DNA from 2 places in the Gracilibacillus sp. D59 genome. Region 1 is predicted to be linked to the other one. Evidence: predicted binding sites of a transcription regulator. Region 1 holds the regulator's gene; the other holds the start of a gene.

Region 1 (7,552 bases):
TATTAATCAGTGTAGGGATATAAAGAGAATGTCTTTAAATGATATCAGCGATGGTATAGCGAATGAAGCAAATGAAATAGCGGAAGCTTCTAATAAAACTTTGATTATTGATTATGATAAAGTACCAAGCCATCCACAACTATCTGATTTTTCCTCTGAACAGCAATTCACATGGATGTTATCAGGTGGAGAGGACTTTGAATTAATGGGAACTGTTTCCGAAAGAGATTGGGAGCAACTGGAGATAATAGCAAAGAAAACGAATACCAATATTTCAGCGATCGGAACCGTGCGAAATGATTCGAAAAAAAATGGTACAGTGTGGTTAGAACATAATCATCAACTTAAAAAATTGGAAAAATCGGGTTATACACATCTAAGAAGGTGAAATAATGAGTCAATATATCTTCGAAACAAAAACAGAGGAAGAAACAAGACGATTAGCAAATGAATTAGCATTACTTCTAAGTCCTGGTCAGGTACTAACACTAGAAGGTGATTTAGGTGCAGGTAAAACAACATTCACAAAAGGTCTAGGTGCTGGACTAGGTGTAAGAAGAACGATTAACAGCCCGACCTTCACGATAGTCAAAGAGTATATGGGAGAAATTCCATTATACCATATGGATGCTTATCGTCTGGAGGATATTCAAGAGGATATCGGTTTTGATGAATACTTCAACGGTGATGGCATTACCGTTGTAGAATGGGCTAGCTTTATAGAAGAATTTCTTCCAGAAGAACGATTACAGATTCAAATAAAAAGAATCGATGAACATACAAGGAAAATTACTTTCCACCCAATTGGTGATCACTTTGATTCAATATGTAAGGAGCTATATTCATGAATGTGTTAGCAATTGATACTTCTAATCAAGTATTAGGGGTCGCAGTAAGTAAAGATGGCGAAGTAAGAGCGGAATATACTGCGAATATAAAACGCAATCACTCGGTTGGTTTGATGCCAGCAATTGATCATGTGATGCAAGAAACAGAAACGACGCCAGATCAATTAGACCGGATTGTCGTTGCGAAAGGTCCAGGTTCTTATACAGGTGTTCGTATTGGTTTAGCTACAGCCAAAACAATGGCTTGGACACTGAATATTCCGATTATGGCTATATCCAGTTTAGAACTACTAGCGCATAATGTGCGACAGCAAAATGTGCTCATTTCCCCATTTTTTGATGCGCGTAGAGGTTTAGTCTATACAGGGTTATATGAAAGCAATTATGATCGGATTCATGTAAAAAAAGAAGATCAAAATATTCTAATGGAGCAGTGGCTCGATGAATTACAAAGCTATAAAAAACCTGTTCTCTTTCTAAGTCAGGACATAAAGCAACATCAAGGGATAATTAAAGATAAATTAGCAAAGTCCGCCATTTTCCCTCCTGAAATTGACCATCTTCCACGCCCTGGTCAATTAGCTCTATTAGGGGCACAGCGTAACGAAGATAAACTTCATGAGTTAACACCTAACTATATTCGACTAGTCGAAGCAGAAGCAAAGTGGTTAAAGGAACAAGAGCAAAATGGCTAAAGTTCAATTTCGCAAAATGGATGTATCAGATATAGAGGCGGTAAAAGAGATAGATAAACGCTCGTTTCCGATACCATGGCCAGATGATATTTATGAAGAAGAATTAACAAAGAATCAGTATGCACAATATTTTGTAGCCACGTTAAATGAAAAGGTGGTAGGCTTTTGTGGTTCATGGATGGTGTTAGATGAAGCACAAATAACGAATATTGCGATTGATCCAGATTATAGAGGGAAAGGATATGGGCAAGGATTATTTCAGTATGTAATTAATAATGCGGTTGCCCGTGGTATCCACCATTTATCATTGGAAGTGCGTGTTTCCAATATAACTGCCCAAAAGATGTATAAGAAGTTTGGGCTTAAACCCGGTGGAATAAGAAAAAATTATTATAGCGATAATCAGGAAGATGCTTTAGTATTGTGGGTGAAATTATGAGTGAATTTATTTTAGGTATTGAGACGAGCTGTGACGAAACAGCTGCAGCTATTATAAAGGATGGTCGAGAAATTGTATCAAATGTAGTGGCTTCTCAAATTGAGAGTCATAAACGCTTTGGTGGGGTGGTTCCGGAAATAGCTTCTAGGCACCATGTTGAACAGATCACCATTGTGTTAGAAGAAACATTTGAAAAAGCAGGTCTAACCATGAACGATATCGATGCTGTTGCCGTTACAGAAGGGCCGGGTTTAGTTGGTGCACTATTGGTAGGTGTCAATGCAGCAAAAGGTTTAGCATATGCCCATCAAAAGCCATTAGTTGGTGTTCACCACATAGCAGGACACATTTATGCTAATCGATTGGAAAAAGAATTTGCGTTTCCACTGTTAGCTCTAGTCGTTTCTGGAGGACATACCGAATTGATTTTGATGAAAGAGCACGGTGACTTCGAAATAATTGGAGAAACAAGAGATGATGCTGCTGGGGAAGCCTACGATAAAGTAGCACGAACATTGCAATTACCTTATCCAGGTGGTCCCAAGATAGATCAGTTAGCACAACAAGGAGAAACTGCCATTGACTTCCCCCGTGCATGGTTAGAAGAGGATTCATTTGATTTCAGTTTTAGTGGATTGAAGTCATCTGTTATTAATACATTGCACAACGCTAAACAAAAAGGAGAGACATTAAAACAAGAAGATGTTGCTGCAAGTTTTCAGGCAAGTGTTGTCGAAGTGTTAACAGAAAAAACGTATCAAGCTGCAAAACAATTTGGAGTGAAACAAGTGATTGTAGCAGGTGGTGTGGCTGCTAATAAAGGATTGCGAACAGCCATGCAGTCCAAGTTTGAACAAGATGAAGCAGTGGAATTACTATTTCCACCATTAACACTTTGTACAGATAATGCAGCGATGATCGCTGCCGCAGGATCTGTCGCTTTTCAACAAGGACACCGTGCGCAATGGGATTTAAACGCAAATCCAAGCTTAAGCCTGGAAAGATACGCAAGAAGATCAACGCTAGAACGCTAAAACGTTCTAGCGTTTTTAGATAGGAAAGAAATATGCGAGGAAGTCTAACTAAGAACGCCCAGAAAAATAGACGACTTAGCTTTAAAAATGGAGGTGAACGATAATTTCATCAAGATTGAGCAAAGATTTGTTGAATAAACCAAGATAAACGACAAATCCAAAAAGGGAAAGCAAAGATTTGTTGAATAAATCAGGATAAACGACAAATCCAAGAAGGGAAAGCAAAGATTTGTTGAATAAACTAAGATAACCTACAAATCCAAAAAGAAAGAGCAAAGATTTGTTGAATAAACCAAGATAAACGACAAATCTAATAAGGATGAACAAAGCAGTTACTTTTCATTAGCTTTATCTATTAATAATCTGATTGAATTATTAGGGGCTGGCTTTCCCGGTTTTTCTTATCCGTATTTAGTCTATCAATTATCCACAACAAAATTTCTATATTGTGGATTGTAATATAAGCCTTTTGATATCAAGCTTTAATAACAATAAGGAATTGTGGATAAAACGGCTTTAATCTGTGGATAATGTGGACAATCCTCTTAATAACTGATTTGCTAGGACTGAATAAGTGGATAAAGGTGTGAATAAATGAGGATAAGTAAAATAGAAAAGGGCATTATGCCTACTGCGCAAAATGCCCTTTGTGATTATTCGTGTAATGTTTCCCATTCATCCATTAATAACTCCATTCGTTCTTTTAATGAATCATTTTTTTCGGTTAACTCCAATGCTTTCTCATGATTTTGAAAAACATCAGGATCACACAACATTTGATCGATTTCTTCCATTTCTAATTCAATCTGTTCAATTTCATTCTCAATTTCCTTAATTCGACGATCTTTTTTACGTTGCTCTTTCTTTTGTTGCTTCTCTTTTTCAAAATTGGATTTGGTGGTTTCCGGCTTGTCAACAGTTTTCTTTTCTGCCTTCTTAAGTTCAGCCAGCTCCTGTTCTTCTTGTTTTTTCTCCACATAGTAATCATAATCACCTAAGTAGAGGGTGGTTTTGTCAGGCTGCATTTCCAGTACATTTGTGGCTAGCTTATTAATAAAATAACGGTCGTGGGAGACAAACAAAATCGACCCGGGATAATCGATTAGTGCTGCTTCCAGTACTTCCTTGCTGTCTAAATCTAAATGGTTGGTCGGTTCATCAAGTAATAAGAAGTTAGCTTTCTCCATCATTAATTTTGCTAATGCGATCCTTGCTTTCTCTCCACCACTTAACGCAGAGACGTTGCGCAACACATCATCTCCACTGAAAAGGAAGTTACCGAGAATGGTACGAATGTCTTTTTCATTCATACCTGGGTAATCATCCCACAGTTCATTTAGTACCGTTTTTTTCGGGTTTAACTGTGTTTGCTCTTGATCATAGTAACCAATCTCTACATTCGTACCGAGTTGAATCTCACCTGAAGCAGGATCTAGCTGCCCGATGATCGCCTTTAACAATGTTGATTTGCCGACACCATTCGGTCCAACCAGTGCCACACTGTCCCCACGTTCAATATGCAAATTAAGATTTGAAAAGATAAAGGCATCTGCTTCATGATAGCGAAATGCCAAATCATTAATTTTTAACACATCATTACCACTTCTACGGTCAACCGAAAAAGAAAACTTGGCAGAACTTTCTTCACCAGATGGCTTATCCATGACTTCCATTTTTTCTAACTGCTTTCGTCTGCTTTGGGCACGTTTGGTTGTAGAAGCACGTACAATATTTTTCTGAATAAATTCTTCCATTCTTTTAATTTCACTCTGTTGTTTTTCATAGAGCTTGAGATCGCGTTCATAATTTGCAGCTTTTTGTTGTAAATAATCACTATAGTTTCCATGATATTTAGTAGAATGATGACGAGAGATTTCATAGACGATATTGACGGTTTTATCTAGAAAATAGCGGTCGTGAGATACGATGACGACAGCACCTTGATAACTGTTTAAATAACCTTCCAACCACGTTAACGTCTGAATATCCAAATGGTTTGTAGGTTCATCTAAAATCAAAATATTTGGCTTGGTTAATAATAGTTTCCCTAAAGCCAATCTAGTTTTTTGTCCCCCGCTTAGCGTAGCGATTGAAGTGGACCACATACTTTCTGGGAAATTAAGTCCATTTAACACTGCTTTCATGTCTGCTTCATATTGATAGCCACCTGCAAGTTTAAAATCTTCCTGTTTTTGATCATAACTGGCCAGCAGTTGTTCGTAGCGTTCACTATCTGCAAGGATATCGGGATCCCCCATTTGTTGCTCCATCCGGCGTAATGCTTGTTCTTCTTTTTGGAAATGCTCAAATATTTTAAGCATCTCATCCCAAATGGTTTCATTGGAATCTAAGCCGGAATGTTGAGCAAGGTAACCTAATGAAACCTCTTTTGGTTTATGAATTTCCCCTTCATCATAACCGATTTGATTGGAAATAATATTTAAAAGCGTGGATTTTCCAGCACCATTTCGACCGACAATAGCAATACGATCGTTACTTTTTATCTCTAGCTTTATATTGGATAAGATCAGTTCGGCACCGAATCTTTTCGTTAAATTGTTTACTTGTAAATAAATCATCTGCTTTCACCTCTAATATATTTAGTGTATCGGAAAGCAGATACCACTGCAAGCACAGTAGTTCTGGGTTAAGTGAATAATTTCACGACAATTACAAGCTTTTCTGTTAGAATAAAAAGTAAGTAAAAACATTCACAAATTCAAACCGGTCTAAAGTAAGGGGAATGAATGATGACGAATCAAAATAAAATACCACAAGCAACGGCAAAACGTTTACCATTATATTATCGATTTTTAAATAATCTCCATATTCAAGGAAAATCTCGTGTTTCTTCAAAAGAATTAAGTGATGCGATGAAAGTTGATTCTGCTACAATCAGACGAGATTTCTCCTATTTTGGTGCGTTAGGAAAAAAAGGTTACGGGTATAATGTCGAATATTTGCTTGGATTTTTCCGTAAAACATTGGATCAAGATGAAAATACGCCAGTTGCTTTAATAGGTGTCGGTAATTTAGGAACCGCTTTTTTAAATTATAATTTCACTAAAAATAATAATACAAAAATTGAAATAGCTTTTGATGCAGATAAGCGCAAGGTAGGGAAAGCGATTGGAGATATTCAAGTCCATCATATTGACGATTTAGAGGATAATTTGGAGAATATATCCGTTGCGATTTTGACAGTTCCTGTCTCTGAAGCGCAAAACATTACGGATCGTTTGGTGAAATCAGGAATAAGCGGCATTTTGAATTTTACCCCGGCAAGAATTACTGTTCCGGAAAATGTACGTGTCCATCATATTGACCTAGCAGTTGAACTGCAATCTCTTGCTTATTTTATGAAACATTATCCGTTAGAGAATGAAGAAGAGTAAAAAGTTTTCATAAGCAGTTTCAAAAAAATGAAAAAATAGACTCAGCTTAGCGCCGAGTCTATTTTTTCTTCTTCTCATTTGCTTTTTTAAGGCGATAATGTAAATTTATTAATCTTACTGCAACTACAAAATCAATTGTTGCAAAAGTTGCTAATGCGATCGTAATAAAATTAAAAACAGTTTCATCTGCCGATTGGATTGCTATATAGGTAAATAAGGCACCTAACGCAATATAAAAAATGGCAGAACGTAATGGTGAAATACGCATAATACTACTGTCCTCCAATAAGAATCAACATTAATTGTTCCAGTTGCTCCATTTGTCGTTCGATTTCTTCAGGATCAACTGATAACTGACCAATCACAGCGAAAGTATTAATTGACATATGAGCAATAATCGGAACAATGATTCGTTTTGTTTCTATATATAAGAAAGCAAATATCATCCCTATTGCAGTGTAAGTTAAAATATGTGAGAAATCCATATGAACTGCTGCAAAGATAACCCCAGATAACAGAGCTGCAAAAAAGAAATTCATTCTTTTATACAGTGATCCGAAAATAGCCTTACGAAAAACGAGTTCCTCTAATATAGGTCCTAGTACAGAAATAATCACGATAAAAATCGGTGCTTGCCGTGCAACATTCATTAAGTCCATCGTATTTTCAGAACCAGGTTTGATGCCAAACACAAAAGTTTCAATTGCAATGGCAGCGTATTGTGTAATCATGACTAAAATAAAACCAAGAAATGACCACAATATAATTGTTCCCACTTTTTTCTCTCTTAATTGAAAGAAATCCTTCATTTCACCACGTAATATAATCAGAGAAATAATGAGTGCCACTGTGAAACTCATAACTGACCATGCGACGGTAAAAACGTCTCGATTTTCGATGAGTGGTACAAATGGCAATGCTAATATGCTGGAAAGCTGCATGGCAACATAGGTAATGATCAAATAAATATATTTTCTTGGCAAAGTATAACGACTCCCTTAAACTCTTTTAATGTCATGATACGTATTTTAACATAAATAAATACGTAATTCCCTTATAATTGCTGGCATTTTGGTATCATTTTTAAGAATTAGCCCCACTTTCTTCTAAACTGCTGCTAAACAATTTGACGCTCTCTTCT
Region 2 (9,698 bases), on a different contig from region 1:
TCACTCCCGGGTTTAGAATTAGAAAAACGAAGCGTTTTTCCAATCGCATTACCTTGCTGGTCAATCACTCCGGCTTCGTGTTCTTTTTTTCCAATATCAATCCCTAAGTAGTACATGTAAACACCACCCATATGATAGATTAATCAGAAAAGAGGAATCCTCCGCATCTTTATAGATATCCATCCTCGTTCGATATTCGACAACATGTGTCATCCAGCTGATACGAATCATTCTATAAAGAAGGAGGCATCAGACTTTCCGACGAAGACTAAGCTTCAAGGGAAGTAACGATACCTCCATCTGATTCCCCCCATTATACAATTTCATGGGGATACCTTAAAATTAAGGTTACCTATATCATACGAGGGGAGTGGGCAGCCGGAGTGGTGGTCAAACGGTCGATATAGGCGGGTTTTGCCCAGTTTTTCTTAAACAATCATAAGATATTACAAAGGCCATGGTTTTGTTTTGTTTAAGGTTAGAAAATCCAGTCAGGGTTCATTATTTTATTTTCATATCTTTTGCGATAAACCAAAACGTAAACATAATACTGACAATAATGATAATAAATGGTGCATAAAAATATAGAAATTCGTTCATCTATTTTACCTCCTAGTTTATTACGATGATCATGCCCCCACTTTAATACGCAGAAGGATTCACGCTAATCATTACTTTATTTTTCCTTCTACATAATCTTTATTGAACAGGAAAAGCCGTAATAATAGCCATAAAGAAGGCAGCAATAAGCAAAGTCCTGCGATAAAGGCAACAATTAAAGCAATAGCCATACCCTCGCTGGTAAAACCTTCTTCTATCGTCAAATAAGGATACAGCAAGTAGGGATAATGAGAGAATCCGTAAGCATAAAAGGCAACTAAAAATTGTCCAGTCAGTAAGAAAAAAGCAAGACCATAAGATTTTTGTCGCCAAATTAAATAGACTGCAGTGATAAACAATATTCCTGAAAGAGCAAACATCCACCATAGATCGAGCATTCTTTGATAATGAATTGGATTATGTGTTCTCAATTCAACAATAATACCAGTAGCAGTAATAATAGCAGGTCCTGCCCAGATTAATGCATATTTCCGCAATAGAGCTGTTGCCGCTTTATCTTTTGCTTTTTTGGCATACCAGGTTAAAAAAACAGCAGAAATATAGAGAACAGAAGTTAAACTTAAGATCACGATACTCCATGTTAAAGGGCTTGAAAACAAGGCAGTATATTGTAAAGAAAGTTTATTATTACTTTCTTCAATAAAACCACCTTCAGAGATGGTTAATACGACCGAGAGTGATGCTGGAATTAATAAGCCAGAAAAACCATATAAGTAAGTCCAAACATTACTCCTTAATTTCCCATAAGTAGTGAAGGCATAATAACCACCTCGAATCGCTAACAAAATTAGGGATAGACTGGCAGGAACTAATAATACTGTTCCATAATAAAAAGCAGTACTAGGAAAGAATCCTACAATTCCGACAAAGAAAAAGACAAGAAAGACATTGGTGACCTCCCAAACTGGTGAAAGGTAACGTTGTACAATTTTACTAATGATATGATTTTTTTTGGTTAAGACACTGTATGCATGAAAGAATCCCGCTCCAAAATCGATAGAGGCAACGATTATATATCCAAATAAAAATAGCCAAAGCACAACAATTCCAACGATTTCATAGGACACATAATTCACCTTCCATTCCTTTGTTGATCCAATAGTTCTCGCTCTACTGGATTGTTTTGAAACATTCGGGTTAATACAATAATACTTGCTAATCCAAGTACTACATATAAGCCAATAAAGAGCAAAAGCATTAAATCAACATGGTTACTGGTTGTCGCGGCATTTTCTGTACGTAAAATGCCACGCAATACCCATGGTTGCCTGCCAACTTCTGCTAACCACCAACCAGCTTCAATAGCAATGATGGTTAATGGACCTGTGCTTACGATCAACCATAGAAAGGTCCTGTTGTTTATAAAGCTTTTTTTCAATGCATGACCAACAAGGTAAAATAGTGCGATCATGGTTGCAAATAAGCCGATGATCACCATTATGTTAAACAAATAATGGATGTAGAGAGGTGGGATTTCGTCTTCAGCGAATTGGTCTAATCCAATAACCTCTGCATTCGGATTTCCATGAGCAAGAATACTTAATGCATAAGGAACTTCAATGGAAAATTTAATCTCTTCTCCATTGGTTAAAACTCCGAACAATGTCAGTGATGCCTGTTCTTCTGTTTCAAAGTGCCATTCCATTGCCGCAAGCTTTTCTGGTTGATATTCTGCCAAGTATTTACCAGCAAAATCTCCAATTACAGCAGAAGCAATCGAGAATACTAGTCCAACTTTCATCGTAAGTAAAAGAGCTTTTTTGTGATAAACATGATTTGACCCTGTTAAGAGACGAAAAGCACCAATCGCAGCTAATACAAATGCTGAAGTCATATATGCTGTCGCAATTACATGAGCAACTTTTGTCGGCATGGCAGGATTAAACATGGCGACGAGCGGCTCAACATTAATGAGATTGCCATTCATTAATTCAAATCCTTGCGGTGCATTCATAAAGGCATTTACCATAGTAATAAAAACCGCAGAAAAAGATGCTCCTATTGCTACTGGGAGTAACAGTAACATATGCTTGCGTTGATCACGAAACCTGTCCCAAGTATATAAATAAATGCCAAGAAAAATGGCCTCAAAGAAGAAGGCGAATGTTTCCATAAATAATGGAAGTGCGATTACATTCCCCGCTAACTCCATAAAGGTTGGCCATAACAAATTAAGCTGCAATCCAATTGCCGTCCCTGTAACTACTCCAACAGCAACCGTAATAATGAAACCTCTTGTCCACCTTCTGGCTAATAAAATGTAGTGCTCATCCTGTTTCTTAATCCCAAGCCACTGTGTTAGGAAGATTAGAAAAGGAATCCCTACACCAATTGTTGCATAAATAATATGGAACGAAAGTGTTAATTCGGTTAATAAACGACTGTAAAATACAGCTTGTGCAGAATCCATTGTCTCTCCCTCTCATCCTGAAAGAATACGCCCTAGTAATGACAAACCGATAACAAAGGCAACAATAAAGGCTAACATAATCAACCAGCGTTCTTGCTTTTTATACATGGTAGGATCCTCCGATTAGCGATAAGCTATTGGTAGTGTATAACACGAAGGGGTGGAGTATTCCTTTTTTACATAAAATCAATGTAAAAATGTGAATGATTACTCAAATATTGACATATGAAATGATAAGGAGGGATTTAAATGCCGAATGGTACACATTTTGTCCGATTAGATTTGCCGATTGAAAAGGTTTGGGATTTTGTCAGCGATATAAACAGGTGGGCTCCGTTAGCACCAGGATATATCGACCATCAGATTATTAATGATCACCAATCGACATGGCATTTCAAAGGTGACGTTGGCAGGATGCAGAAGAAGATAAGGCTAAAAGTAAATATAAAAGAATGGGTAGAGCCAACGAGTGTTCGGTTTGAGTTGAAGGGAATTAGCGAAAATTTAGAAGGAAGCGGGTATTTTCAAGCAGAGAAAATAGCTTCTAAAAAAACGAATGTCACTGGTTGTCTAACCATATCCGCAGGTGGCATGATGGGGCCAATGATAAATAGTATTTTAAAATCGGTCGTACCAAAAACTACAATTGAATTTACAGAGTCTGTGGCCAATCAATTGATGGAAGAAGAAGCTGTTTCGAAGTAATTACATATCCCTCAACCATAAAATGGATGAGGGATTTACTTGTTTTTTTAGAAAAGTTGTATTATATTATTGATTTTGGGGTATAAGTTTTTCATACGAAAGGAGTGGGTCATCATGGATAAAGTAGAATTTATTGCTTCCAAAATAATCGAATGGGGTAATTTGATCCTTTGGGATTATGTACTAATTTACTTATTAATAGGTGCAGGTTTATTCTTTACCCTTCGCTCTAAATTTGTTCAGTTCCGCTTGTTTGGGGATATGTTTAAAGTTATTTCTGAAGAAGCAGTTGAGCAGAGCGGTAAAAAAGGTACGAATGCATTCCAAGCATTTAGTATTTCGATTGCATCGAGAGTAGGGACAGGAAACCTAGCAGGAGTGGCTTTAGCAGTTGCAATAGGTGGACCTGGTGCTGTGTTTTGGATGTGGGTAATCGCCATAATTGGAATGGCAACTGCCTTTATCGAGAGTACGCTTGCTCAAGTTTATAAAGTACCGGATAAAGATGGTTTTAGAGGCGGACCGGCTTATTATATGGAAAAAGCATTAGGACAAAAATGGATGGGAATTTTATTCTCGATATTGATAACCATTACATTTGGTTTTATTTTTAATGCGGTTCAAGCAAATACGATTTCAGCTGCAGTGGAACAAGCGTTTAATATTGATAAATTGTGGACTGGTATTGCTCTCGTTGTGTTAGCAGGATTAATTATTTTTGGCGGTATTAAACGTATTGCTTCGGTTGCTGGAGTAATTGTACCTATCATGGCAATAATCTATATGGTTGTTGGATTTTACGTTGTATTCACGAATATCACCGCTATCCCGGATGTATTTATGCTGATTATAAGAAATGCACTCGGATTAGAAGAAGTCTTCGGTGGTGGCGCCGGTGCTGCAATGATGTATGGTATTCGCCGTGGTCTCTTTTCCAATGAAGGTGGTATGGGTAGTGCACCGAATGCTGCTGCAACTGCAGGGGTCAACCACCCAGTCAAGCAAGGACTTGTACAATCGTTGGCAGTATTTTTTGATACGATCGTCATTTGCAGTTTAACAGCCTTTATTATCATTCTGTATGATAATTTCTATCAAGCATCAGAAGATGGAATTCAGCTGACACAAGTTGCCTTAAGTGCACATGTCGGTGAATGGGCATCGATTTTCTTAGCGATTACGATCTTCTTCTTTGCTTTTAGTTCTGTAATTGGCAACTATTATTATGGTGAAACGAATGTCAGCTTCTTAAATCCGAAGGGAATATGGGTTAATGTCTATCGTGTGGTCGTTTTAGGCATGGTCATGTTCGGTTCACTTGCATCAATCCAGATAGTTTGGGATATGGCAGATCTATTTATGGCAATGATGGCTGTAGTAAACTTAATTGCAATCTTACTGTTAAGTAAAGTTTCCATGGAAGTACTACAAGACTATGTTAAACAGAAAAAACAAGGAAAAGATCCTGACTTCCACTATAAGAATGTAAAAGGTTTAAAGAACATTTCCTGGTGGGGAGTGCAGGATGAGGAGAAATAATTTAACAACTTTAAGGTAGATAAAGTAGTTCGGTTTTAAAGCACCAAACTTTAAATGGTGCTTTAGGACGGACTGCTTTTTTTATTGTAATGGCAATGGAACATGTTAATTAAACGAAATATTAGGTAGGTAAAGAATTTGGATTATGAATTAACATTAAATTGATTGACCCATTTGTTTAATTCTATTTTTGTATTTTTATCAAGTGAATTCAACTTTTTATTGAAATTTTGCTTTGCCCATTCATACAGTTCTTTATCATGGTGATTGACTTGTTCGATAGATTGGATGATGTCTGGAGAAATGTTATCTATCTTAGGTCTGTTTTTTGTTTTATTTTTTCTGTTAATATGATAAATTCCATCCGTACATTTTATTCATGAAAAATAAAGATTCAAGATACAACTCGGTAAACCCTACTAAGTCAAAATGCTTGGTGATGTTCTTTTTCGCTTTTTCTAAATCATCGGGGTCTCCCCCGATAAATAACGAGTCGCGAGATTCACCGTTCTATAACGAATACTACGAATATCGTTATTCTTATAAGGTATATTTTCTATTTTTTCATTTTGCATATATTCCAGAAATTCTTGAAGGGTCATATTATTAATTTTATTGGTATAAGGCGCTTCGTTGATAACTTCTTAAGAAATAAAAAGTAGAAATGACACGGTCAGCCGGGTCCCTTAAAATCGTGAAAAAGCGAATTGGTTGTTGATACTCTTTAAAATATCTGTTGTGCCAAACATGGATAGTATCCTGTTGTCTTCCAAGTAAGTCCCATAAAGTCTTTCCACCTGTTTTCGGTATATGCAAAAACACTGGATGCTTGGAGTTTTTAACTTCCTTATCAAAATGACCATGCTTTTCAGCCTTTCTAATTGATCGTAAAACTCCCACTTATGGAAATTTCACTTTATCATAAGATTTTTACTGTATTATAAACAGTTAACAGAATTATGTGTGGGTCATACGATGGAGCAACCGACAGGGAGTATAATAATTTTACCCTTTTCTCTTTACATGCAACTTTTACGAATGGACAAACTACTTCCAGGTGAGGTGATTTTTTGGTACAAGGAGCTATTAATCAAAATACAAAATTAACAAAAGAGTGGCTGCAAAATTATGTGGATGATTGGGTGAAATTTTATAGTAAACATACGAAAGAAGGGGAAGTTGCTTCCTACATACCACTTTTAAAGCAAGCAAATAAAAGTCACTTAGGGATTACTATTACAGGTATTAACGGTGTTACCATTGAGTCTGGTGATGTTGATATACCTTTTACGATACAGAGTATTTCCAAAGTGTTTACCTTTATTGCAGCATGTATGGAAAGAGGAGTTTCCTATGTGCTGGATCGGGTTGATGTGGAGCCAACTGGAGCGGCTTTTAATTCAATTATGCACCTAGAAATGAAACAGATCAAAAAGCCATTTAATCCATTTGTGAATGCTGGCGCAATTACCGTAACATCGCTATTGCCCGGAAAAACATCTGATGAGAAACTGGAGCCTCTTTTTCGGTTGCTTGAAAATATTTTAGGATACCGTCTTTCATTAAACATGGACATATTTAAGTCGGAAAGTGAAAACTCGATACGAAATCGAGCTATTGGATATTATCTAGTTGAAACTGGCTATCTCGAATCAGAGCTAGAACTGACATTGGAAACATATTTTAAACAATGTTCAATCGAAATTTCACTTAAGGATTTGGCTCATTTAGGTACGATATTAGCAAATGACGGTAAGGATCTAAAAACGGAGAGAGAAATTATTCCAAAACAAGTTGCTCGTTTAGCAAAGGCATTGATGCTGACTTGTGGGATGTATGATGCTTCTGGAAAATTTGCGGCGTATGTTGGAATTCCAGCCAAAAGTGGTGTCTCTGGTGGAATTGTTGCCGTTGCTCCTCCAAGAGCTAGGAACGAGGATCTTCCTTTCATTGAAGGGTGTGGAATTGGGGTCTATGGTCCGGCGCTCGACAAACAAGGTAACAGTATTGCAGGAATTAGACTTCTCCGTCATATAGCAAAGCAATGGGATTTAAGTATATTTTAAAGAATGAGTTCGTATGTATGTGCAGAAGGTGCTAACAAGACAAAATCATTCATCTGTTTGCGATTGTGGTGGTTTAATTGGCGATACGGCAATTAAGTAGATGTGGCGTATGCTTGATATTTTGATCAAGGAAGTATGTAGAATAGTTCGTTAAAAGCGATAAAAGTTGGATTGTGAAAGGTTACACTTAATCTAACTAATAGTATAGTGGAGATATTCAAAAAATAACTTCCAAAAAGAGGATTTTTTGAATTTGAGTAGAATTAATAATGAAGATGAAATTATTTTCAAAGGAGTGGGGGAAATGAGTGAACAAGGACAGAAGTCATTTGTAGAACGGATTGATGCAGTATTTCTTCCAGTGAAAAATCTTAAAGAATCGTTGGTTTGGTATCAGGAAATATTTGGTTTTAAATTACAATATAAAAATAAGAGAATGGGTGGTTTAGCTGTAGCACCAATTGTGGATTTCACCTTGTCGAAATTTCAGTTTTTTTCAACCTATTAATAAATACACTCCTTTTAATTATCTTGTTAACGACATAGAAAAAGTAAGACGTATTCTAATGCAAAAAAATGTAATTGTATCAGATTTTAGAGAGGGAGAACCGAAACGCTTTGATTTGACTGATATAAATGGGAATATGATAAGCGTAATACAATTGTAAATAGTAACCTATTTTATAAAAGCATCTATTAGTTGTTGCTTAGATGAATAAACTATTTCTTTAAGTCAACCGTTAATTCGCCTTCTATCAGGAAGGGTATAGACAATAAAATACGGAGGAACTAAATTTTTTATATAAAAGAAAAGCTCTCAGATCCTTTAAAAAGGGTCTGAGAGCTTTAATGAGTACATAAAATACTCGGTTATACAAAGCAATCTTATTAACGAGAGTAGAACTCAACGATAAGTGCTTCGTTAATTTCTGCTGGTAATTCAGAACGCTCTGGTAAGCGAGTGAAAGTACCTTCTAATTTGTCCGCGTCGAAGGACACGAATTCAGGTGTGAAAGTGTTAGCCTCAATAGCATCAGCAATAATATCTAGCTTTTGAGATTTTTCACGTACACCAATTGTTTGACCAGGTTTTACTTGGTAAGAAGGAATGTCAACGCGACCTCCGTCTACAGTAATGTGACCATGGTTTACTAATTGACGAGCTTGACGACGAGTACGTGCAAGACCTAGACGGTAAACAATGTTATCTAGACGAGATTCAAGAAGGATCATGAAATTCTCACCGTGGATACCTTTCATTGCGCCAGCTGCATCAAATAGATTACGGAATTGACGTTCGTTCACTCCGTACATGAAACGTAGCTTTTGTTTTTCTTGTAATTGTAAACCATATTCAGATAGTTTACGACGTTGATTAGGTCCGTGTTGACCTGGTGCGTAAGGACGTTTGTCTAACTCCTTACCAGTACCTGTTAATGAGATACCAAGACGACGAGACTTTTTCCATACAGAACCTGTATAGCGAGCCATAGTGCATCTTCTCCTTTATATATAAATTTTGCATAAAATAAGACAGTGTGTCCCTATCTCGACAGCCATTTTGTTTTTCATGCATCCTCGCCCTAGTAGCAGAGAGTTACACGATGCACCTCTTGTTTGAGGAACAAAATGGTCAGCCAGCGGTTCACATAGGCTACCTTTTTTACACAAAGTCCATTATATGATGCTAGAGAAGGAATGTCAACATTTATATGATGCTCTAAATATATTTTTCTAACGTTTGAACGAATTTTTCTAAATGCTTTTGATCTATTTCATCGAAGCGGTTTTTACTAGGACTATCGATATCCAACACACCAAAAACCTCACCGTTCTTCATAATAGGAACAACGATTTCTGATTGACTTGCTGCATCACAAGCAATATGGCCTGGGAATTGGTGAACATCTGCAACAAGTTGGGTTTTCTTTTCAGCTACAGCTGTTCCACAAACACCTTTGCCACTTTTAATACGGACACATGCCGGTAATCCTTGGAATGGCCCTAATACTAGTTCATCTTCTTTCAAGATATAAAAACCAACCCAATTTACATCATTTAAGAATTGGTTTAATAATGCCGATGCATTAGATAAATTAGCAATCAGGTCTGGTTCATCATGTAAAAGGGCGTCCAACTGTTTAATTACGATCGGATAATCTTTCTCTTTAGCACCTTTATAATCTTGTGTTTCAAACATATATATCCACTCCTCATTATTATCTGAACTTTATGAATTTTAATTATCATACAATACATTCTCTAAAGTGACAAATCATCAAGCTTCATATAGGAAAGTACAGATTTCGATAAAAATATTCAAAAATAGTAAAATTTTTAGCAAAAAGGTGTAGAAA

The links. Region 1 encodes Rex, which represses fermentation and respiration genes when NADH is low (regulators of the CRP and FNR family bind a similar motif). Its sites were predicted from a motif close to TTGTGAAATATTTCACAA; they were not measured.
Region 2: a site for Rex is predicted at 3,229-3,246, ahead of ACTWP4_RS16915 (cytochrome ubiquinol oxidase subunit I). Genes of this name have one in related genera too.

The regions. Positions count from the first base shown of each region.
Region 1 covers NZ_JBQQCK010000024.1:889-8,440, forward strand. The annotation lists gene thiL (thiamine-phosphate kinase) at 1-388, shown strand, start outside; gene tsaE (tRNA (adenosine(37)-N6)-threonylcarbamoyltransferase complex ATPase subunit type 1 TsaE) at 393-848, shown strand; gene tsaB (tRNA (adenosine(37)-N6)-threonylcarbamoyltransferase complex dimerization subunit type 1 TsaB) at 845-1,543, shown strand; gene rimI (ribosomal protein S18-alanine N-acetyltransferase) at 1,536-1,982, shown strand; gene tsaD (tRNA (adenosine(37)-N6)-threonylcarbamoyltransferase complex transferase subunit TsaD) at 1,979-3,016, shown strand; gene ACTWP4_RS22265 (ABC-F family ATP-binding cassette domain-containing protein) at 3,670-5,595, opposite strand; gene ACTWP4_RS22270 (redox-sensing transcriptional repressor Rex) at 5,767-6,411, shown strand; gene ACTWP4_RS22275 (YdiK family protein) at 6,470-6,679, opposite strand; gene ACTWP4_RS22280 (lysostaphin resistance A-like protein) at 6,684-7,394, opposite strand.
Region 2 covers NZ_JBQQCK010000011.1:35,949-45,646, forward strand. The annotation lists partial or broken gene ACTWP4_RS16900 (IS110 family transposase) at 1-116, opposite strand, end outside; gene cydS (cytochrome bd oxidase small subunit CydS) at 502-600, opposite strand; gene ACTWP4_RS16910 (cytochrome d ubiquinol oxidase subunit II) at 672-1,688, opposite strand; gene ACTWP4_RS16915 (cytochrome ubiquinol oxidase subunit I) at 1,694-3,031, opposite strand; gene ACTWP4_RS16920 (CoxG family protein) at 3,281-3,736, shown strand; gene ACTWP4_RS16925 (alanine/glycine:cation symporter family protein) at 3,851-5,275, shown strand; gene ACTWP4_RS16930 (hypothetical protein) at 5,888-6,175, opposite strand; gene ACTWP4_RS16935 (glutaminase) at 6,346-7,341, shown strand; gene ACTWP4_RS16940 (VOC family protein) at 7,646-7,849, shown strand; gene rpsD (30S ribosomal protein S4) at 8,230-8,832, opposite strand; gene ACTWP4_RS16950 (GAF domain-containing protein) at 9,062-9,541, opposite strand.